DNA from 3 places in the Bradyrhizobium sp. HKCCYLRH2015 genome. Region 1 is predicted to be linked to each of the others. Evidence: predicted binding sites of a transcription regulator. Region 1 holds the regulator's gene; each other region holds the start of a gene.

Region 1 (7,482 bases):
AGGCGGCCTGCGCAATGCCATCGTCGGCTCTCTGATCATGACGGTCATCGGCGTCGGCATCGGCGCGCCGCTCGGCCTGTTCGCCGGCACCTATCTGGCGGAGTACGGCCGCAACGACCGCCTGACCTCGGTGATCCGCTTCATCAACGACATCCTGCTGTCGGCGCCCTCGATCATCATCGGCCTGTTCATCTATGGCGCTGTCGTGGTGCCGATGGGCGGCTTCTCGGCGCTCGCAGGCTCGCTGGCGCTGGCGGTCATTGTCATCCCCGTGGTGCTGCGCACCACCGAGGACATGCTGCTGCTGGTGCCCAACCCGCTGCGTGAGGCGGCCTCGGCGCTCGGCCTGCCGCGATCGCTGGTGATCCGGCGCATCGCCTATCGCGCGGCGCGCTCGGGCCTGATCACCGGCGTGCTGCTGGCCACCGCCCGCGTCGCCGGCGAGACCGCGCCCTTGCTGTTCACTGCGCTGTCGAACCAGTTCTGGAGCCTCAGCCTCTCCAAGACGATGGCCAACCTGCCCGTCACCATCAACAACTTCGTCCAGAGCCCCTATGCCTATTGGAAGCAGCTGGCCTGGAGCGGAGCCCTTCTGATCACTCTGGCCGTGCTCGCCCTGAATGTCAGTGCACGCATTCTCGGCGCCGAGAGGAACGCAAAATGACCGACCTGTCCGTATCCGTCAGCCAGCCCAATCCCGCCGCGCTGAACGGCAAGGTTTTGCCGGAAGCCCCCGCCAAGGTGACCGCGCGCAACCTGAACTTCTATTACGGCGATCACCACGCGCTGAAGAACATCAACCTGTCGCTGGGGACCAACCGCGTCACCGCGTTCATCGGCCCGTCCGGCTGCGGCAAGTCGACCCTGCTGCGCATCTTCAACCGGATGTACGATCTCTACCCGGGCCAGCGCGCCGTTGGCCAGCTCATGCTGGACAACACCAACATCCTCGATCCCAAGCTCGACCTCAACCTGCTGCGGGCCCGGGTCGGCATGGTGTTCCAGAAGCCGACGCCGTTCCCGATGACGATCTACGAGAACATCGCCTTCGGCATCCGGCTGTATGAGAAGATCTCCAAGTCGGAGATGGACGACCGGGTCGAGAAGGCACTGCGCGGCGGCGCGTTGTGGAACGAGGTCAAGGACAAGCTCAACGCTTCGGGCCTGTCGCTGTCAGGCGGCCAGCAGCAGCGGCTGTGCATTGCGCGCACCGTGGCGGTCCGGCCGGAGGTGATCCTGTTCGACGAGCCGTGCTCGGCGCTCGATCCGATCTCGACCGCCAAGGTCGAGGAGCTGATCCAGGAGCTCGCCGAAAACTATACGATCGCCATCGTGACGCATAACATGCAGCAGGCGGCGCGCGTCTCCGACAAGACCGCCTTCATGTATCTCGGCGAGCTGATCGAGTTCGACGACACCAGCAAGATCTTCACCTCGCCGAGCGATCGGCGGACCCAGGATTACATCACCGGCCGGTTCGGCTGACGCCGACGACATTGACTTCAGGAGATCATCATGGCCAGTGAACATACCGCCAAGGCGTTCGACAGCGATCTGCAGGATCTCACCCGGCTGGTGTCGGAAATGGGCGGCCTCGCCGAGCGTCTGATCGTCGATTCCGTCGGTGCGCTGGTGCGGCGCGACATCGCACTCGGCCAGAAGGTGGTCGCCACCGACGCCGAGGTCGACAAGCTGCAGCGCATCATCGAGGAGCGCGCCGTTCTTACCATCGCCCGGCGACAGCCGATGGCGGTCGACCTGCGCGAGATCGTCGGTGCGATGCGGGTCGCCACCGATCTGGAGCGCATCGGCGATCTCGCCAAGAACATCGGCAAGCGCGTCGCGGCGCTGGAGAGCGACTTCCATCCGCTCAAGCTGATCCGCGGGCTCGAGCACATGACCGACCTGGTGCAGTCGCAGGTCAAGACGGTGCTGGACGCCTATGCCGCGCACGATTTGCCGGCGGCGATGACGGTGTGGAAGGGCGACGAGGAGGTCGACGCCATCTGCACCTCGCTGTTCCGCGAACTCCTGACCTACATGATGGAGGATCCGCGCAACATCTCGTTCTGCATCCATCTGATGTTCTGCGCCAAGAACATCGAGCGCATCGGCGATCACGCGACCAACATCGCGGAGACCGTCTTCTATATGATCGAAGGCCAGCAGATCATGGACAAGCGCCCGAAGGGCGACATGACGAGCTTCGCGACGACGATCCCCGGCAACTGAGAGAGACGGTTCTGACATGGGCGCCCGAATTCTGGTGGTGGAGGACGAGGAGGCGCTGACGACGCTCCTGCGCTACAACCTCGAGGCCGAAGGCTACGAGGTCGAGACGGTGGCGCGCGGAGACGAGGCCGACACACGGCTGAAGGAGCGCGTTCCCGATCTCGTCGTGCTCGACTGGATGCTGCCGGGCCTGTCCGGCATCGAGCTGTGCCGCCGCCTGCGGGCGCGGTCCGAGACCCGGCAATTGCCGATCATCATGCTCACCGCGCGCGGCGAGGAGAGCGAGCGCGTGCGCGGCCTCGCGACCGGCGCCGACGACTACATCGTCAAGCCGTTCTCGGTGCCGGAGCTGCTGGCGCGCGTGAAGGGCCTGCTGCGGCGGGCGAGCCCGGAGCGGCTGGCGACCGTGCTGTCCTATGGCGACATCGAGCTCGACCGCGAGAAGCGCCGCGTGGCGCGCTCGGGACGGCCGATCGATCTCGGCCCGACCGAATACCGCCTGCTCGAGTTTTTCCTGGAGCATCCCGGCCGCGTGTTCAGCCGTGAGCAGCTGCTCGACAGCGTCTGGGGCCGCGACATCTATATCGACGAGCGCACGGTCGACGTCCATATCGGCCGCCTGCGCAAGCTGCTCAATCCGGGCCGCGAGCAGGACCCGATCCGCACCGTGCGCGGCGCCGGCTATGCGCTCGATGATCGCTTCGCCAAGAGCGAGCAGGTGTAAGGGGCGATCGGGCGTGAGGACGAAGCAGGTGTGAGGCGCGAAGGAGCCCGATTGAGAAGATCGTGGTCCGCTTTCCGCCACGCCGCCGCCGTCTTGATCGTGTCTGCTTCGTGGCCCGTCACGATGTTTCGGTCCCAGCGGACGCCCTTGATCAAGACCATCATCATATCTCTAGCCGTCCTGCTCGGCAGCGCGGCGGGCGCCGCGGCCGCCGAGCTCGAAGACGCGGTCGCCGCGGCGGGAAACGGACAGCACGCCGCGGCGATGCGCCGCCTGCTGCCGCTGGCCGCCAAGGGCGATGCGCGGGCGCAGTTCGACGTCGGCTTCATGGAGGCCTTCGGCTGGGGCCAACCGCGCAACCCCGCCGAGGCGCTGGCGTGGTATCGCAAGGCCGCCGATCAGGGCCTCGCCGTCGCCCAGCATTATCTCGGCATCGCCTATGTCAACGGCGAAGGTGTCGCGAGCAATTATGGCGAAGCCGGCCGCTGGTTCAGCCGCGCGGCAGCGCAGGGCTTCGCCCAGTCGCAATACATGCTGGGCCTGATGCTGCTGGACGGTCGCGGCGTGAAGCAGGACGTCGTGCAGGGCTACGCCTGGCTGGTGATGGCGGGTCGCAGCGGCGTGCGATCGGCCGGCCGCGACGTGCAGCGGGTCAAGCTGACCGAGCCGCAGCGCGTCCAGGCCCAGAGCGCCATTGCGGCCTGGCGGCCGAAGCCGGAATCGGCGGAGGCGGGCGTCGCCGCTCCGCGTCCGGAGCAACTGCTCGGGCTCGACCGCCACATCGGCGAGGTCGTCGATCCCACCTCGTGGCCGGCGTCGTCGATCGGCGTCGTCACCGTCGCGCAATACTCGACCGGCGGCTGGTGCACCGGCACTCTGGTCGCGCCGCGCGTCGTGCTCACCGCCGCGCATTGCGTGTTCAACGGCGTCGCGCAGGTCAGCCCCGGCAATGTCCGCTTCCTGGCCGGCATGAACAGGGGCACGCCGGCGGCATCGTCGGTCGCCGACAAGCTGATCGTGGCGCCGGACTTCGTCCCGACCCGGCACGACAGATGGTCGCTCGACCGCTCGCCCGCCGATTGGGCGCTGATCGTGCTGAAGGATGCGCTGCCGTCGAAGCCGGTCGCGGTCAAGGCGCTGACGCGCGAGGAACTGCAGGCTGCGACCAAGGCTGGCGCCATTTCCGAGATCGGCTACGGCCAGGAGCGGCGCTATTCGCCGACCGGCCAGCGCAATTGCAGCGCCGGCATGACCAGCGATGCCCGGCTGCTGACGGTGCATTGCCTCGCCAATTTCGGCTATTCGGGCTCGCCGATCCTGGCCGAGGTCGGCGGGCAGCCGACCGTTGTCGGCATCTTCTCGGCGTTCCACGAGGAGACCCGGCTGATGTTCGCCGCGCCCGCCAGCCAGTTCGAGGCGGTCGTGCGGCGCGAGATTGCGGCGCAGAGTGCCTCGGCGCGGTGAAGGGGGAGGGGACGAGAGAGGTCCCGCCGCTGGTCACGATCTGTGCGCGACTGGATAGCGGGTTGCCAAGCGAGCGGGCGATCCGGCAAGTGCAGCCGATTTTTTCCTGTAGCTTTCGCCTGCAGCGGGGCTTTACCGAACTGGCCTGGCTCTTGCTATAGTTCGAGTATGACGATTGTTCCAATTGATCATCCTCGTGCCCCGCGGCTGCTGTGGTGGCGGTCGCAGCCCGGCAGGACCGTTGCGCTCGTCGCTGGGCTGGTCGCGGCCAATGCGGTGGCCTGGGCCTGGGCATTCGCGCTCTACGCCGACCGGCCCGCCATCGTCGGCACCGCGATGCTGGCCTGGCTGCTCGGACTGCGCCATGCCGTCGATGCGGACCACATCGCGGCGATCGACAATGTGGTGCGGAAGCTCGTGCAGGACGGTCGCGCCCCGCGCGCCGCCGGCCTCTATTTTGCGCTCGGCCATTCCAGCGTCGTCGTCATCGCCACCATCGTGGTGAGCCTGGTGGCCGGCGCAGATCTGTTGAGTGAGGACAGCGCCATCCGTGCGATCGGCGGCACCATCGGCACCTCGGTCTCCGCAGGCTTCCTGCTGCTGATCGCCTTCGCGAATCTGGTGCTGTTCGTGAACCTCTGGCGCCGCCCATCCCACCCCCATTCCGACATGGATGCCGCCGGTAGCGCCGGGCGGGGCCTGCTCATTCGTCTGCTGCGGCCGGTGCTCCGCGTCGTGTCCCGCGCCTGGCACATGTACCCGCTCGGCTTCCTGTTCGGCCTGGGCTTCGACACCGCCAGCGAAATCGGGCTGCTCAGCCTGTCGGCGACCGAGGCGGCGCGCGGGGCGAGCCTGGCGCATGTGCTGGTATTCCCGGCGCTGTTCGCCGCGGCGATGGCCACCGTCGACACCGCCGACAGCATGCTGATGGCCGGCGCCTATCGCTGGGCGCTCACGGATCCCGCGCGTAAGCGGCGCTACAATCTGGTCATTACCGGCGCCTCGGTCGCGATCGCGCTGGTGATCGGCGGCGTCGAGGCGGTCGCGCTGCTGACGCCCCGGCTTGGCTTCACCGGCGGATGGGCCGAGGTCGTCACTGCGCTGGGCGATGATCTCGCCAACCTCGGGATCGTCGCCATCGGACTGTTCGGCCTGATCTGGGCGGGTGCCATGCTGCTTGGCCGCCGTCCGGGCGGTTCCGAGGATGCGCCGGGTGAGGAGCTTGCCAGCGTTCGCGCCGGGGCGCTAAACCCGAGGGCGAAATAGGATCGAGCGCGCGGGTACGAATGATGGCCGGCTCGGACGAAATGACCAGGATGCTGTGGCTGCAGGGCGCGAGCTGCGGCGGCTGCACGATGTCGATCCTGGAAAGCGGTGCGTCCGGCTGGTTCGATGAGCTGCGCCAGTCCGGCATTGACCTCATCTGGCATCCCTCCGTCAGCGAGCAGACCGGAGACGAGGTCGTGGAGCTACTGGAGGCGATCCGCGACGGTCGCGAGCGGCTCGATCTGCTGGTGCTCGAAGGCTCGGTGGCGCGCGGACCTGGTCAGACCGGCCGCTTCAACATGCTCGCCGGCACCAACCGCTCGATCTATCACTGGCTGCTCGATCTGGCGCCGCTGGCCGACTACGTCGTCGCCGTCGGCAGCTGCGCGGCCTATGGCGGCATTCCTGCTGCCGGCATCAACCCGACCGACGCGGTCGGATTGCAGTTCGAGGGCAGTGACATCGGCGGCGCGCTCGGCGCGGGATTCCGCTCGAAACGCGGGCTGCCGGTGATCAACGTCGCAGGCTGCGCGCCGCATCCGGGCTGGATGATGGAAAGCCTGCTGGCGCTCACCTCGGGCGATCTGACGGCAGACGGCCTCGACGCAGTGGGACGTCCGACCTTCATCGCCAATCACTTGGCTCATCACGGCTGCTCACGCAATGAGTTCTACGAGTTCAAGGCGAGCGCTGAGACGATGTCGGAGCGCGGCTGCCTGATGGAGCATCTCGGTTGCCGCGCGACGCAGGCGGTCGGCGATTGCAATCAGCGCTCCTGGAATGGCGGCGGCTCCTGCACCAAGGGCGGGTACGCCTGCATCGCCTGCACCTCGCCGGGCTTCGAGAGCACGCAGAACTATCTGGAGACGGCGAAGCTCGCGGGCATTCCCGTAGGCCTTCCGACCGACATGCCGAAAGCCTGGTTCGTGGCGCTTGCCGCGCTGTCGAAATCGGCCACGCCGCGCCGCGTGCGGGTCAATGCGACGGCGGATCATGTCGTGGTGCCGCCTGGCCGGCCCAGTGACAAGCGCCGTCCATGACGCGGATCACGGTCGGGCCGTTCAATCGTGTCGAAGGCGACCTCGAGGTCAGGCTCGATATCGAGAGCGGCCGCGTCACCAGGGCGGAAGTGACGGCGCCGCTCTATCGCGGCTTCGAGCAGATCCTGGAGGGGCGGCCGCCGCTGGACGCGCTGGTGATCGCACCGCGAATCTGCGGCATCTGCTCGGTGTCGCAATCGATCGCCGCCGCCGCCGCGTTGCGCCAGGCCATGGGCATTGCGGCAGCGCCAAACGGCATCCTCGCGGCCAACATTGCCCATGCGGCCGAGAACGCGGCGGACCATCTGACGCATTTCTACATCTTCTTCATGCCGGACTTCGCCCGCGACGCCTACGTCGCGCACGCTTGGCATTCGGCTGCGGCCGAGCGTTTCGCGGCGACGAAGGGCAGCGCTGCTCGCGAAGCGTTGCCGGCGCGCGCGCGGCTGCTCGAGATCATGGGCCTGATCGCCGGCAAATGGCCGCACAGTCTTGCCTTCCAGCCGGGCGGGACCACGCGCGCGATCGAGCTCGGCGAGCGCGTGCGCCTCAACGCGATCGCGGCGTCGTTTCGCGGTTTTCTTGAACGCGCCGTGTTTGCCGACAGGCTGGAGAATGTGCTCGCCTTGTCGACGTCGGACGAGCTCGACCGTTGGCGCGAGGGCCGCGCCGGCGACTTCGCGCATTTCCTGCGCATCGCCGACGCGCTCGATCTGGCGCATCTTGGCCCGGGCTCCGGCCTGCTGATGAGTTTCG
Region 2 (7,482 bases), on a different contig from region 1:
GACGATACCCCCCTCTCCGTCGCTTCGCGAGCTTCGGCTCGGCAAGCCACCCTAATCCGCCAATTGCGCGAAGCGTGCGAGGGCTGTCGCGCATAGCCCGAAGGGCGAAGGCGGACCTGGGCTCCGGGCGATAAGGCCACCTCCTTCGAACTGCTCATTCGACCGAAGTTGTAGACCCTAAGCGGCATCGCCTGCCAGAATCGTACCTAGAAGGGTCGGGGCGGCCTGCCATGAAGTTTGTCTACATCCTCGAAAGCCTCGATGGCGAGCACTTCTACGCCGGCATCACAGACGACGTCCCGGCTCGGGTCGCGAAGCACAATGCAGGCGAAGTCCCGCACACCTCGAAGTTTCGGCCGTGGCGGCTCAAGACTTACATCGCTTTCAACGACGTGAAGCAGGCCTTCGCCTTCGAGAAGTATCTGAAATCTGGCTCAGGTCGGGCGTTTGCGAAGAAGCGCCTCTAACGATGCGGTGCTCCGAGGCTGATCTGGCGGGAGGTCTCACCCCTCCGCCGCCGCATCGAGCCGCTCCCGCAGCTTCACCAGCTTGCCATGCAGATCCGTGAGCTCCGCGATCGAGCATCCCGTCGCGTCCAGGATCGCCGGCGGCACGATCGCTCTTGCCTTGTCGCGCAGGCTCGCGCCCTGGCTCGTCAGGGTGACCAGCACCTGCCGTTCGTCCTCGGCCGACCGGGTCCGCTTCACCAGATGCGTAGCCTCCATCCGCTTCAGCAGCGGCGTCAGCGTGCCGGAATCGAGGAACAGGCGGGCGCCGATGTCCTTCACCGTCAGGCCGTCCTGCTCCCACAGCACCAGCATGACCAGATATTGCGGATAGGTCAGGCCCAGGCGGTCGAGCAGCGGCTTGTAGACGCGGTTGAAGGCGTGCGCGGTCGAATAGACGGCGAAGCAGAGCTGGTTGCCGAGCTGGAGCGGCACGTCTGCCGCGGACTTCTTTCGCATCGAGGTCACCACAGGTCGATCCTATCGGCATCTTGAGCCCGCACGCCTCGCATCGACAACGGGCCCGGCGCACCGATCACGAATTTTCTACCGGACAATTATATTGTGCACAATCTAATTGTGTGCAATATTGACTCGCTGAATTCGTCCAACCAGGAGACACTCCATGTCTGTGAACGTGCTCTACAAGACCAGCGCCAAGGCCACCGGCGGCCGCGACGGCGAGGCGGCGACCCTCGACGGCTCGCTCAAGGTCAAGCTCTCCACCCCGAAGGAGCTCGGTGGCGGCGGCGGCGCCGGCAACAATCCCGAGCAGCTGTTCGCGGCCGGCTACGCCGCCTGCTTCATCGGCGCGATGAAGTTCGTCGGCTCGCAGGGCGGCCCGAAGGTTCCCGCCGACACGTCGGTGACCTCCACCGTCGGCATCGGGCCGCGCTCGGAAGGCGGCTTCGGCATCACCGTCGAGCTCGCCGTCTCTCTGCCCGGCCTCGCCAAGGCTGACGCCGAGGCGCTGGTCGCCAAGGCGCATGAGGTGTGCCCCTATTCCAACGCCACGCGCGGCAATGTCGACGTCAAGCTGACCGTCGTCTGAGCTTCAATTCCGTCGTGCGGCAGGACGACCTCCGTTGTCCTGCCGCATGGCAGCCCCCGTTTGCGCCACCGCCGCAGCAATGCTTAATGATCGCGAGCTGAAACCAACCTCGCGACATCCGATGACACCTCAATTTGCTCCCGGCGCCATGGCCGGACTGCGCGTGATCGATCTGACGCGCGTGCTCGGCGGGCCCTATTGCACGCAGATCCTGGCCGATCACGGCGCCGACGTGATCAAGGTCGAGCCGCCGGCCGGCGACGAAGTGCGCGACTGGGGCCCTCCGTTCCACGACGAGGACGCGGCCTATTTCGTCGGGATCAACCGCAACAAGCGCTCGATCGGCCTCGATCTCGCGTCCGAGGGCGGCCGCGTCGTGCTGATGCGGATGCTCGAGACCGCCGACGTGCTGATCGAGAACTTCAAGCCCGGCACCTTGGAGAAGTGGGGCATCGGCAGCGACACGCTGCGCGAGAAATTCCCCAAGCTGGTGCACTGCCGCATCTGCGGCTTCGGTGCCGACGGTCCGCGCGGCGGCAATCCCGGCTATGACGCGATCATCCAGGCGATGACCGGCATGATCGCCGCGACCGGCTCGCCGCAAAGCGGGCCGATGCGGATCGGCGTGCCGCTGGTCGACATCACGACCGGCCTCTATGCCGCGATCGGCATCCTGATGGCGCTGTCGGAACGGCAGCGTTCTGGGCTCGGTCAGTTCCTCGAGGTCACGCTGTATGAGACCGGCCTCGCGATCATGCATCCGCATACCGCAAACTACTTCATGCATGGCAAGCCGCCGTCGCTGACCGGCAACGAGCATCCGAACCTCGTGCCCTATGCGATCTTCCCGACCAGGACCGACGATATCTTCATCGGCGTCGGCAATGACGGCACCTTCCGCAAGCTCGCCAAGGAAATCGGCCGGCCGGAACTCGGCACCGATCCGCGCTTCGCCCGCAACAAGGATCGCGTCGCCAATCGCGAGGCACTGCGCGCCGAGCTCGCCGCCGTGTTCAGCCAATTCGAGGCGGAGCCGCTGTGCGACCGCCTGCTTGCGGCCGGTTTGCCGGCAGGACCCGTGCAGAAGATCGACCAGGCGCTGACCAATCCGCACACGATCTATCGCGGCGATGTCATCGAGAAGGACTGGTACAAGGGCGTGGCGTCGCCGATCCGGCTCGAACGCACCAAGCCGAGCCTGCGCTCCACCCCGCCGAAGTACAGCCAGCACGCGCAGGAGGTGCTCAGCGAGTTCGGCTACTCGGAGCACGAGATCCAGGCCCTGCTCTCCGAGGGCACGGTCTGCGCCGAGCGCAAGCGCTGAGGAGCCATCAGCCTGTCGTCTCCCAACGCTAGCGCCGCCCGGGCATCACCCCGGCGCCGCTACCGTCTCCCGCAAGTCGCTGCGTTCCGCCGCGACGAACGCGCTTTCCGCTGACGATCCAACCGGTTATACATTCACAAAACTGTCATCTCGCGCTGCTACGGCCGCGACGCCGATGACGTTCCATGGGAGGAATTTTTTTAATGTCACTTCGACAATTCTGGACAGCCGCCGCTGCGGCAGCCACGCTGGTCCTTGGCGCCGCCGCACCCGCACACGCGGTGACGGAGATTCAGTGGTGGCACGCGATGACCGGCGCCAACAACGACGTCATCGTCAAGCTCGCCAATGATTTCAACGCCTCGCAGACCGACTACAAGGTCGTTCCGACCTACAAGGGCAACTACGCCGACACGATGAATGCCGGCATCGCCGCGTTCCGCGCCGGCAATGCGCCGCATATCATGCAGGTGTTCGAGGTCGGCACTGCCACGATGATGGCCGCCACCGGCGCCGTGAAGCCGGTCTACAAGCTGATGCAGGACGCCGGCGAGAAGTTCGATCCCAAGAGCTACCTGCCGGCCATCACCGGCTACTATTCGACCTCGAAGGGCGAAATGCTGTCCTTCCCCTTCAACTCGTCCTCCACCGTCATGTGGGTCAATCTCGATGAGCTGAAGAAGGTCAACGCCGAGATCCCGAAGACCTGGCCCGAGCTGTTCGAGACCGCCAAGAAGCTCCATGCGGCCGGCCACCCGACCTGCGGCTTCTCCGGCTCGTGGGTGACATGGGTCAATCTCGAGCAGCTCTCCGCCTGGCACAACGTGCCGCTCGCCAGCAAGGCGAACGGTCTCGACGGCTTCGACACCGTGCTGGAGTTCAACGGTCCGCTGCAGGTCAAGCATCTCGAAAACCTGGTCGAGCTGCAGAAGGACAAGACCTATGACTACGCCGGCCGCACCAACACCGGCGAGGGCCGCTTCACCTCGGGCGAATGCCCGATCTACCTGACCTCGTCGGCGTTCTTCGGCAACGTCAAGGCGCAGGCGAAGTTCGCCTTCACCGCCGCGCCGATGCCGTATTACCCCGACGTGAAGGGCGCGCCGCAGAACTCGATCATCGGCGGCGCTTCGCTCTGGGTCATGGGCGGCAAGTCGGCCGATGAGTACAAGGGCGTCGCCAAGTTCCTGACCTTCCTCTCGGACACCGACCGCCAAGTCTACATCCACAAGGCGTCGGGCTATCTGCCGATCACCAAGGCCGCCTATGCCAAGGCCAAGGCCGAGGGCTTCTACAAGGATCAGCCCTATCTGGAGACCCCGCTGCTCGAGTTGACCAACAAGGAGCCGACCGAGAACTCCCGCGGCCTGCGCCTGGGCAACATGGTGCAGCTGCGTGACGTCTGGTCGGAGGAGATCGAGCAGGCTCTGGCCGGCAAGAAGACCGCCAAGCAGGCGCTGGACGCCGCCGTCGAGCGCGGCAACCAGATGCTGCGCCAGTTCGAAAAGACGGCCGTGAAATAAGGCCAAGAGCCGGCAGGCCACCCGCGGCCTGCCGGCTCGCCGACCGATCATGCAGAAGAGCGCCATCTTCCAGTCAAAGCTGCTGCCGTTCGTGCTGGTCGCTCCCCAGCTCGCGATCGTGCTGATCTTCTTCTATTGGCCCGCCATCCAGGCCGTCATCCAGTCGTTCCTGCTGCAGGACGCGTTCGGCCTGTCCACGAGCTTCGTCTGGTTCGAGAACTACGCCGACCTGCTCAGCCAGCCGGACTATTTTGAAGCCATTCTCCGCACCTTCGGCTTCTCCTTCGCCATCGCATTCTCGTCGCTGTCGGTCGCGCTGCTGCTCGCGGTCATGGCGGACAAGCCGCTGCGCGGCGTGACGCTGTACCGGACGCTGCTGATCTGGCCCTATGCCGTGGCGCCGCCGGTGGTGGGCGTGCTCTGGATCTTCATGCTGCATCCCTCGCTCGGCGTGATCTCGCGCTATCTGCGCGCCATGGGCATCGACTGGAATCCGCTGCTCGACGGTGACCAGGCGGCGCTGCAGATCATTCTCGCGGCCGCCTGGAAGCAGATCTCCTACAACTTCCTGTTCTTCCTCGCCGGGCTGCAGAGCATCCCCAAGAGCGTGCTCGAAGCCGCCGCGATCGATGGCGCACGGCCGATGCGGCGGTTCTGGACCGTGACCTTCCCGCTGCTGTCGCCGACCATCTTCTTCCTGCTGGTGATCAACATCGTCTACGCCTTCTTCGAGACGTTCGGCATCATCGACACGATGACCCGCGGCGGTCCTGGCAAGTCCACCGAGACGCTGGTCTACAAGGTCTACACCGATGGCCTGCTCGGCGGCAATCTCGGCTCCTCGGCTGCACAATCCGTCGTTCTGATGGTCATCGTCATCGTGCTGACGGCGATCCAGTTCCGCTTCGTCGAGCGCAAGGTGACCTACTGATGGTCGAGCAAGAAGGCATTCGACGCTATGTCGCGCATGTCATCCTGTGGATCGGAATCGCGATCGTCGCGTTCCCGGTCTATCTCGCATTCGTCGCCTCGACGCAGGACAATGCGGTGATCGCCAACGGGCAGATGTCGCTGCTGCCGGGCGGGCACTTCCTGTCGACCTACTATCAGACGATCTTCGTCGGCACGAGCGGCTCGACCCGCGAGCCGGTTGCGACCATGCTTTTGAACTCGCTGGTCATGGCGCTCTCGATCGCCGTCGGCAAGATCGCGATCTCGATCATCTCGGCGTATGCCGTCGTCTACTTCCGCTTCCCGTTCCGCATGCCGATCTTCTGGCTCATCTTCATCACCCTGATGCTGCCGGTCGAGGTGCGCATCTATCCGACCTACAAGATCGTCGCCGACCTCCATATGCTCGACAGTTATGCGGGGCTCGCGCTGCCGCTGATCGCGTCCGCCACCGCGACGCTGCTGTTCCGCCAGTTCTTCATGACCGTGCCGGACGAGCTGCTGGAGGCGTCCCGCATCGACGGCGCCGGGCCGTTCCGCTTCTTCTGGGACACCCTGCTGCCGCTGTCGCGCACCAACATGGCGGCGCTATTCGTGATCCTGTTCATCCTCGGCTGGAATCAATATCTCTGGCCGCTGCTGATCACGACGCGCGACGACATGCAGACCATCCAGATCGGCATCCGCAAGATGATCACGACGACCGACGCGCTGACGGAGTGGCCGATCGTCATGGCGACCGCAGTGCTCGCGATGCTGCCGCCGGTGTTCGTCGTCGTCGTCATGCAGCGCCTGTTCGTCAAGGGGCTGGTGGAGACGGAAAAGTGAGGACAGCGAATAGGGAGTGGCGAATAGCGAATAGAGACATCCGGGTATCAGAAGCCGTTCGCCTTCCCCTCCTCGCCACACCCCATTCACCATTCGCCTGCCACCGCCCGCTGCTCAACCTCTACCGGTAATCATTCCATGGCCAACGTCACCCTCCGCAACGTCCGCAAGGTCTACCAGGGCGGTTTCGAAGCCATCAAAGGCGTCGATATCGATGTCGGCGACGGTCAGTTCTGCGTGCTGGTCGGCCCGTCGGGCTGCGGCAAATCCACCCTGCTGCGGATGGTCGCGGGGCTCGAGACGATCACCTCGGGCGAGATCGACATCGGCGGCCGCATCGTCAATGCGATCGAGCCGGCCGATCGCGACATCGCGATGGTGTTCCAGAATTACGCGCTCTACCCGCATATGACCGTCTACAACAACATGGCCTACGGCCTGCGCAATCGCGGCATGGCCGAGAAGGAGATCAGGACGCGCGTCGAGGACGCCGCTCGCATCCTCGAGCTCGGCACCATGCTCGAGCGGAAGCCGCGCCAGCTCTCCGGCGGCCAGCGCCAGCGCGTCGCGATGGGCCGCGCCATCGTGCGCCAGCCCAAGGTGTTCCTGTTCGACGAGCCGCTCTCCAACCTGGACGCCAAGCTGCGCATCGCGATGCGGGTCGAGATCCGCAAGCTGCAGCGCCGGCTCAACACCACCGCGATCTACGTCACCCACGACCAGCTCGAGGCGATGACGCTCGCCGACATCCTGGTGGTGATGAACGGCGGCAAGGTCGAGCAGATCGGCAATCCGCTCGAGATCTATCAGAAGCCCGCCACCACCTTCGTCGCATCCTTCATCGGCGCGCCGCCGATGAACCTGATGCCGGTCGATGGCCTCCGTCCCCAGTTGCACGGTGCCGACGCGGTTCCCGCCGATGCCGGCCAGCTCGGCATCCGCCCTGAAGATTTCGAGCTCGGCGACACCGTTCCGGCGGGCGGGGTCGGGCTCGACCTCCGCGTCGAAGCGATCGAGCACGTCGGCGCCGAAACCTATGTCTACGGCGCGCGCCAGGACGCCGGCAGCGACGACCGGCTCTCCGCCACCGCCAACGACATCATCGTGCGGCTGCCGGGCACGGCCGCGCCGGAGATCGGCGCGCGGATTCGCGCCGTGGCGCCGCGGGCCAAACTGCACCTGTTCTCGGCCGACGGCCGGCAGCGGCTATCGGCTTAAGCCCTTCCACAGGCTGACCGTTCCGGCGCATTCGGGGTGCTTGAACGCACCCCGGATCGTGCCCATATTGCTGCTCAAGGG
Region 3 (7,482 bases), on a different contig from region 1:
GACGAGATCATCGAGCCGCGCCGCCGCCCAGCCGAACGCGCGGTGACGGTCAGAGAGATGACCGATCATGCTGTCGGCGGTGTTGAGAGTCTTGTAGATCAGGATGCCCGGCAGTCCGCCGATAACCAGCCAGAACAACGGCGCAACGACGCCATCGGAGAAGTTCTCAGCCAGGCTCTCGACCGCAGCCCGCGCGACGCCGGCTTCATCCAGCCGCTCGGGATCGCGGCCGACGATCATCGCCACGGCCCGGCGGCCGCCGTCGAGTCCCTGCTGCTCCAACCCCTCTGCGACCGCGGCGACATGCGTATCGAGACTGCGCTGGGCCAGCAGGCTGCTTGCCGCCACACCAAGGATGATGGTTGCAACCGGCTCGCCGACGAGCGCCTGCACGACCCATGTTGCAATGAGGCCGGTGGCCATCAGCCCGACGACGAGCAGGCACACGAGCGCAATGCCGCGCGCGCGTCGTGCGGCAAAGCTGTCTGCTGCCCTGTTCCAGCGGCGGTCCCCCCATGCTATCAGCGCGCCCATCCACATCACGGGATGTCCGATCCGCTGCACCAGCACCTGGGGATAGCCGACCGCCGCCTCGACGAGGAGCGCCGTGAGCGCGAGAGAGACGAACATCGATCTCCGCTTAAGGAAAGGCATGTAAAGGAACGAGATGGACGACAGAGCGACTAGCACGCATAAGGATGAGCCGGAAGCGATCCTTCACGGCGGCGATCTCGCTGCGGTCAGCCGTCTCTACCCGGACGCACCGCTGCCGTGGATCGATCTGTCGACCGGCATCAATCCGATCTCTTACCCCGTGCCGACGGTCCCGGCTGAGAGCTGGACACGGTTGCCCAGCAAGCCCGACGAGGACGCGCTGCTGTCCGTTGCCGCTGCACGGTACCGCCTGCAGACACCCGCATCGATTGTTGCGGCCGCAGGCACCCAAGCGCTGCTGCAGATTCTGCCGCGCCTGCGCGCTTCGAGTTCGGTCGCTGTGTTTGCGCCGACCTACGAAGAACATGAGCTCTGCTGGCGCCGCTGCGGTCACCGAGTGCGTTTGGTCGACAAGGTCGATGCGCTGGCGGAAGCAGACGTCGCCATTGTGGTCAACCCGAACAATCCCACTGGACGATTGCTGCCACGCGCCACGCTCCACTTGCTCGGCGTGACGCTCGCGCGTCGCAACGGCCTGCTTGTGGTAGACGAAGCTTTTGCTGATTTCTGTCCCGTGGAGGCGAGCCTGATTCCGAACTTGCCACCAGCCACTCTGGTGTTGCGATCGTTCGGAAAGGCTTACGGCTTGGCAGGATTGAGGCTCGGCTTTGCCATAACTTCCCAGGACCTGGCCGATCAATTGCGCCGTGCGCTGGGTCCATGGGCCGTGTCTGGACCTGCGCTTGCGATAGGTTCGATTGCTCTGGCTGACGACCAATGGCTGCGGGACGCACGCGTGAGGCTGGTGTCCGACGGACAACGGCTCGATACGATGCTGACCGCGTCCGGCTGCCAAATTCACAGCCTCGGTTCCAGGGCTCTTGGCGGAACACCCCTGTTCAGGCTGGTCGAGAACGCGAATGCTGCCGCATTGGCCGAGCGGCTCGCCCGGCACGGCATCCACGTCCGGCGTTTTCCGGCTCAGCCGAACTGGCTGCGCTTCGGCCTGCCGGGCGATGAGTCCGAGTGGCAGCGGCTGGCGCAGGCGCTCGGCGGCGCCTTCTAGCCGAGCACGCAGGCGGCAAGCAGCAGCGTTTCCGTGACCTCGATGCTGGCGCCATGGCAATCACCAGTGATGCCGCCGAGCCGCCATTGCCAATAGAATGCGACCGCCGGCAGGAGCACGATGGCGAGCAGCGTCGGGACCGCGCCGGCCAGCGCGGCGATCACGAGCACGCCGCCCCACGCGATAATGACATTCCAACCGACGCTGTTCGAGACGCTCGCGCCGAGCCCCGGCTTCAACGACAGTAGCGTCTTGGTGCAGACCAGCGTTCCCAGCCGTGCCCAAGCCGGGATCAGCAGCAGCACCCAGGCCGTCGGGCCCGTGGCCAGCTCGGCGATCAGCACCAGCTTGGCGGCGATCTGCAGCGATATCGCGACCACGGCGAAGCTGCCGGCATGGGGATCGCCGAGCACGGCGACGAAGCGCTCGGGCTTGCCATGCGCGGCGCCGAACGCATCGGCGACGTCGCCGAGCCCGTCGAGATGCAGCGCGCCGGTGATCCAGATCCAGGCGACCAGCACGGCGAGCGCGACGATCCACGGATCGGCCTCATGAAAAAGGCGGGCGATCAGCGCCAGACAGGCGCCAATCACCAGTCCGGCTGCCGGAAACCAGACCGACGCCCGCGCAAGATCGTCCGGCCGCGACTCCGCGACGCGCGGTGTCGGTAGCCGCGTCAGGAACTGCAATGCGATCCAGAATTCACGCAGACTCATGGCTGGATGATCTCGACGATTTCGCCCCAAGCTACACCATCATCGCCCTGCCCGGCTTCGAGCGTGATCCGCGTGCCGGGACAGATACGGAGGCTCCATAGCTGGCGCAGCGGCCAGCCAAGCAGATGCGACAACGCGGCACGCATGGCGCCGCCATGCGTCACCACCAGAACCGGCGCAGACTCGGACTTTGCCAGAATGCGATCAGTCGCGCGCGTGACACGCGCTCGCAGATCGACCCAGCTCTCACCGCCCGGTGCCCGGACTGTGGGATCGGCATGAAAGGCGTCGAGCAAGCCTTCACCCCCGGACTCGGCGGCGATGTCACGGCGGCTTCGCCCGTCCCAGCGCCCGAAATCGAGCTCGCTCCAATCCGCGTCGATGTTCAGCGCGCAGCCGGTCTGACGCGCATAATCCTCCGCTGCCGCACGTGCGCGCGCCAACGGCGAGCTGACGACGCTGCGCCAGATCCGGCTCTGCGTCTGCCGCCGGAATTGATCCCAGCCGGATTCGCTGAGCGGCGGATCGGTGCGGCCATCGAGATGGCTATCCCGCCCCGTCGTCCCGTGCCGCAGCAGATCGATCCGCATCAGGACTTGGCTCCCGAGACGGCGGCCTCCGCGAAGGTCGCCATGCCCCCGTGGAGCGCGCAGGCCAGCCGGATGATCGGCAGCGCGGTGGCGGCGCCGGAGGCCTCGCCGAGCCGCAGATCGAGGTCGATCAGAGGACGGGCGCCGAGCACGTCGAGCACGATGGCGTGGCCGCGTTCGGCCGAGCGGTGCGAGAACAACAGCCACGGACGGCAGGACGGATTGAGGCGGACGGCAACCAGCGCCGCGACCGAGACGATGAAGCCGTCGACCAGCACCGGCCAGCGCCGCTGCGCGGCGGCGACGATCGCGCCGGCCATCGCGATGATCTCGAAGCCGCCGACCGCTTTCAGGATGTCCGCGACGGCCGCTCCCGCCGTGAGCCCGTGTCGCCGCAATGCGTCGACGATCACCGCGGCCTTCCTGGCCCGCCCGTCGGCGTCGAGCCCGGTGCCGCTGCCGACGGTGTCCGCAGGCGCACAGGACAGCAGCGCGGCGGCGATCGCTGCCGCCGACGTCGTGTTGCCGATCCCCATCTCGCCGAAGATCACGAGTTGCGGCGCGTGATCGGCCTGCCGCAGCACCGCGCGCCGTCCGGCTTCCACCGCGAACGCAACCTCCTCCGGCGTCAGCGCCGCCTCGGTGCTGAAATCGCGGGTGCCGCGCCGTGGCTTGTCGACGACGACGCCGGGCACCGGCTCATGCGCCAGCGTCCCGACGTCGACCACCTCAAGCGGGCAGCCCAGGCTGCGCGCCAGCACCGAGATCGCCGCACCACCGGCCGCGAAGTTGTGCAGCATCTGCACCGTCACTTCCGGCGGATAGGCCGACACGCCCTGCGCCGCGATGCCGTGATCCCCTGCGAACAGCACCACCGGGACCCTGTCGGCCCCCGGCCGTTCCAGGGCCTGCAGCGCCGCCAGTTCGACCGCCACCTGCTCCAATCGCCCAAGGGCGCCAAACGGCTTGGTCAACTGCGCCTGGCGTTCCAGCGCCGCCTGCCGATGGAGTTCGGACGGGGCCGCACAATCAAGGCTGATCCATTCAGGAAGCACCGCGGATCCTTTCAGCGTCACTCGGGTTCGGGACGATTGCCACCGCGAGACGGCCGAGACAAGCTCCGTGAGTGCCCGATTGTCATCGAACCGTCATCGAACGTGACGACAGGTGGCTGCCCCACCCAGCCCGAAAGACGCTCATGGATTACTTCCGCCGCTTCACCTTCCTGTTCGCCGCGCCGGTGTTCGAGACCGACGATCTCGCCGGCGTCCGCTTCAACCAGATCATTGAGGAGATCCAGCGCTCGGGCTTCGAGGTGGTGCGCGCCCGCAAGCTGGAGGACGCCGAGATCGCGGTGCAGACGGATGCCGCGATCGGCTGCATGGTCGTCGATTGGGGCAAGAAGGGCCTGGAAGGCAAGACGGCGTCGCTGATCAACCTGATGCGCCGGCGCGGTCTGGACTTCCCGATCATCCTGCTGATTCGGCGCAAGCGCTTCGAGGACCTGCCGGTCGAGGTGCTCGATTTCATCGACGGCTATGTCTTCCTCTCCGAGGAGACGCCCGCCTTCATCGCCAAGAACCTGATCAGCCGGCTGAAGCAATATGCCGAGACGCTGAAGACGCCGTTCTTCGGCACGCTGGTCGACTATGCCGAGGAAGGCAACCAGCTCTGGACCTGTCCCGGCCACAATGGCGGCGTGTTCTACAGCCGCAGCCCGATCGGCCGGATCTTCGTCGAGCATCTCGGCGAGGCGGTGTTTCGCGACGACCTCGACAATTCCGTGCTCGATCTCGGTGATCTCCTGACCCATGAGGGACCGGCGCTGCGCGCGCAGAAGGAAGCGGCGCAAATCTTTGGCGCCGAGAAGACCTATTTCGTCCTCAACGGCACCTCGACCTCCAACAAGGTCGTGTTGGGCGCGCTGGTCACCGATGGTGACCTCGTGCTGTTCGACCGCAACAACCACAAGGCGGCCCATCATGGTGCGCTGCTCATCTCGGGCGGCGTCCCGATCTACGTCCCGACAGTTCGCAACCCCTGGGGCCTGATCGGCCCGATGCGCTGGGACCTGCTCGACGAGCAGCACCTGCGGCAACAAATCCGCGACAACCCGCTGGTCAAGGATCCCGACGCCTGGCGCAAGCCGCGCCCGTTCCGTGTCGCAGTGGTCGAGCAGTGCACCTATGACGGGACGATCCACAGCGCCGAGATGATCCTCAAGCGGATCGGGCATCTCTGCGAGTACATCATGTTCGACGAGGCCTGGGCGGGGTTCATGAAGTTCCACCCGCTCTATGCCGGCCGCTTCGCCATGGGCCTCGGCGATCTCGGACCCGACGCACCAGGCATCATCGCCACGCAATCGACCCACAAGCAGCTCGCGAGCTTCTCCCAGGCCTCGCAGATCCACGTCAAGGACCGCCACATCAAGGGGCAGCGGCGGCGGATCGAGCATCGGCGCTTCAACGAGAGCTTCATGCAGCACGCCTCGACCTCGCCGTTCTACCCGCTGTTCGCCTCGCTGGACGTCGGCGCGCAGATGATGAAGGGCCGCTCCGGCGAGGTGCTGTGGGACGACACGATCCGGCTCGGCATCGAATTGCGCAAGAAGATCCGGGCGATGCGCAGGGAATTCGAGGAGAAGGAGAAGGATCCGGCACGGCGCTGGTTCTTCGAGCCGTTCGTTCCGGATCGCGTCTCGATTCCCGATGCGGCCAATCCCGGAGCCAGCCACGATGTGGCCTGGGAGGCGATCTCGACCGACCAACTCGCGACCGACGCGTCCCTCTGGCAGCTCGCGCCCGGGGCCGCATGGCACGGCTTTCCGGATCTCGCCGCCGGCTTCACGATGACCGATCCGAACAAGCTGACCCTGCTGACCCCAGGCTTCGATCGCGCCACCGGAGGCTATGCCGACCACGGCATCCCGGCGCCGATCGTCGCGCAATATCTGCGCGAGAACCGCATCGTGGCGGAGAAGAACGATCTCAATTCGCTGCTCTTCCTGCTGACGCCGGGTGTCGAGGCCAGCAAGGCCGGAACCCTGATCAGCGGTCTGGTCGCCTTCAAGCGGCTCCACGATGACAACGTGCTGCTGGAGGACGCCATTCCGGAGTTCACCCGGAAGCGCTTTGCGCGCTACGGCAAGCTGCGGCTGCGCGACCTCTGCGGCGAGATGCATCGTTTCTATCGCGACGCCGAGGTGAGCGCGCTGCAGGCAAAGCAGTTCCAGCCGCAGCATTTGCCGGAGATCGCGATGTCGCCGCGTGAGGCAGCGCGTGCGCTGATGCGGAACGAGGTCGATTACCTGCCGATCGACCAGATCGCCGGGCGCGTTGCGACGACGCCGTTCGTGGTCTATCCGCCGGGCATCGCTACCATCGTTCCGGGCGAGCGGCTCTCCGCGCGCGCCCAGCCGATGATCGATTACCTCAAGATGTTCGAGCGGGCGTTCAACGCCTATCCCGGCTTCGACGTCGAAATCCAGGGGCTGTACAAGGAGCTCGACGAGTCCGGCCGGGTCCGGCTCCATACCTATGTCTGCGCAGAGTAATTCGAACCATGGACAGCACGATCACGGCTGGCGATACCGAGCCGCCGGTCCTCGTCAGGCCGTCACGCGACGAGGACGTCGAGGCCATGCTCTCGATCTACCGGCGGCATGTCCGCCGCGGGGTCGAGGACAGCGCCCCCGGTTCCGGCGCGCCGGAGCCGGACGATCTCAAGCAGCGGCGCAAGAATCTGCGCAATCATCGCCTGCCGCATCTGGTTGCGACATTCCGCGGCGAGGTCGTGGGCTATGCCTATGTCGTCCTGTTCAGGAAGCGGCCGGCCTATCGGTTCGCGGTCAAGCATTCGATCTATGTCCACCATGAGCATCTCGGCCGTGGTGTCGGCCGGCTGCTGATGCAGGCGCTGATCGATGCGTCCGCCGCGGCAGGATATCGGCAGATGATCGGCTATATCGACGCCGACAACGTCGCCTCGCTCGGCATTCACGAACGCTTCGGGTTCGCCAGAGTGGGGCTGCTGCCGGGCGTCGCCTACCGCTACGGCCGCTGGTGCGACACCGTGATGGTGCAGCGCTCGCTCGGCCCCGGGGCCCGCGATGCACCGGCTGGGCTGAGCCGCTGAGCCGCAGCTCAGGAGGGAAAGTCGGCCGCCTTCACCTCGATGCGGTCGGCGTGCAGCGACCAGTCGCGCAGCTCCTGCTGTTCGCAGAACCTGGACTTTGCGATTTCTGCGGCTTCGCCTTCGCTGTCGGCCTCAACCTCCAGCGTGCTCTGGCAAATCTCGCACTGGCGGCCATTCTCGCCCAGCACGTCCTTCAGGAAATGGATGACGTAGCGCGACATGCAACCTCCTGCCTCTCACGCAGTGATCGAGGAGATGTTAGCGCGCTTCTCCGTCCGCTGTTGACCGATATCAAGCGGCCGACGCAAATATTTGACGC

Evidence for each region. Region 1 encodes PhoB, which activates phosphate uptake and scavenging genes when phosphate is short. Its sites were predicted from a motif close to TGTCATNNANCTGTCAT; they were not measured.
Region 2: a site for PhoB is predicted at 3,014-3,030, ahead of ugpB (sn-glycerol-3-phosphate ABC transporter substrate-binding protein UgpB). Genes of this name have one in related genera too.
Region 3: a site for PhoB is predicted at 4,162-4,178, ahead of ACQR1H_RS15025 (Orn/Lys/Arg decarboxylase N-terminal domain-containing protein). Genes of this name have one in related genera too.

What each region holds. Positions count from the first base shown of each region.
Region 1 is NZ_JBNPUO010000002.1:529,740-537,221, forward strand. Features, by position in the region: gene pstA (phosphate ABC transporter permease PstA) at 1-664, shown strand, start outside; gene pstB (phosphate ABC transporter ATP-binding protein PstB) at 661-1,485, shown strand; gene phoU (phosphate signaling complex protein PhoU) at 1,516-2,232, shown strand; gene phoB (phosphate regulon transcriptional regulator PhoB) at 2,249-2,956, shown strand; gene ACQR1H_RS06545 (trypsin-like serine protease) at 3,104-4,420, shown strand; gene ACQR1H_RS06550 (HoxN/HupN/NixA family nickel/cobalt transporter) at 4,589-5,686, shown strand; gene ACQR1H_RS06555 (HupU protein) at 5,710-6,726, shown strand; gene ACQR1H_RS06560 (nickel-dependent hydrogenase large subunit) at 6,723-7,482, shown strand, end outside.
Region 2 is NZ_JBNPUO010000007.1:377,833-385,314, reverse strand. Features, by position in the region: gene ACQR1H_RS20625 (GIY-YIG nuclease family protein) at 231-467, shown strand; gene ACQR1H_RS20620 (MarR family winged helix-turn-helix transcriptional regulator) at 504-965, opposite strand; gene ACQR1H_RS20615 (organic hydroperoxide resistance protein) at 1,132-1,557, shown strand; gene ACQR1H_RS20610 (CaiB/BaiF CoA transferase family protein) at 1,679-2,881, shown strand; gene ugpB (sn-glycerol-3-phosphate ABC transporter substrate-binding protein UgpB) at 3,085-4,404, shown strand; gene ugpA (sn-glycerol-3-phosphate ABC transporter permease UgpA) at 4,454-5,335, shown strand; gene ugpE (sn-glycerol-3-phosphate ABC transporter permease UgpE) at 5,335-6,183, shown strand; gene ACQR1H_RS20590 (sn-glycerol-3-phosphate import ATP-binding protein UgpC) at 6,322-7,401, shown strand.
Region 3 is NZ_JBNPUO010000005.1:222,012-229,493, reverse strand. Features, by position in the region: gene cbiB (adenosylcobinamide-phosphate synthase CbiB) at 1-630, opposite strand, end outside; gene cobD (threonine-phosphate decarboxylase CobD) at 668-1,720, shown strand; gene cobS (adenosylcobinamide-GDP ribazoletransferase) at 1,717-2,436, opposite strand; gene ACQR1H_RS15035 (histidine phosphatase family protein) at 2,433-3,026, opposite strand; gene cobT (nicotinate-nucleotide--dimethylbenzimidazole phosphoribosyltransferase) at 3,026-4,081, opposite strand; gene ACQR1H_RS15025 (Orn/Lys/Arg decarboxylase N-terminal domain-containing protein) at 4,225-6,582, shown strand; gene ACQR1H_RS15020 (GNAT family N-acetyltransferase) at 6,591-7,163, shown strand; gene ACQR1H_RS15015 (hypothetical protein) at 7,172-7,384, opposite strand.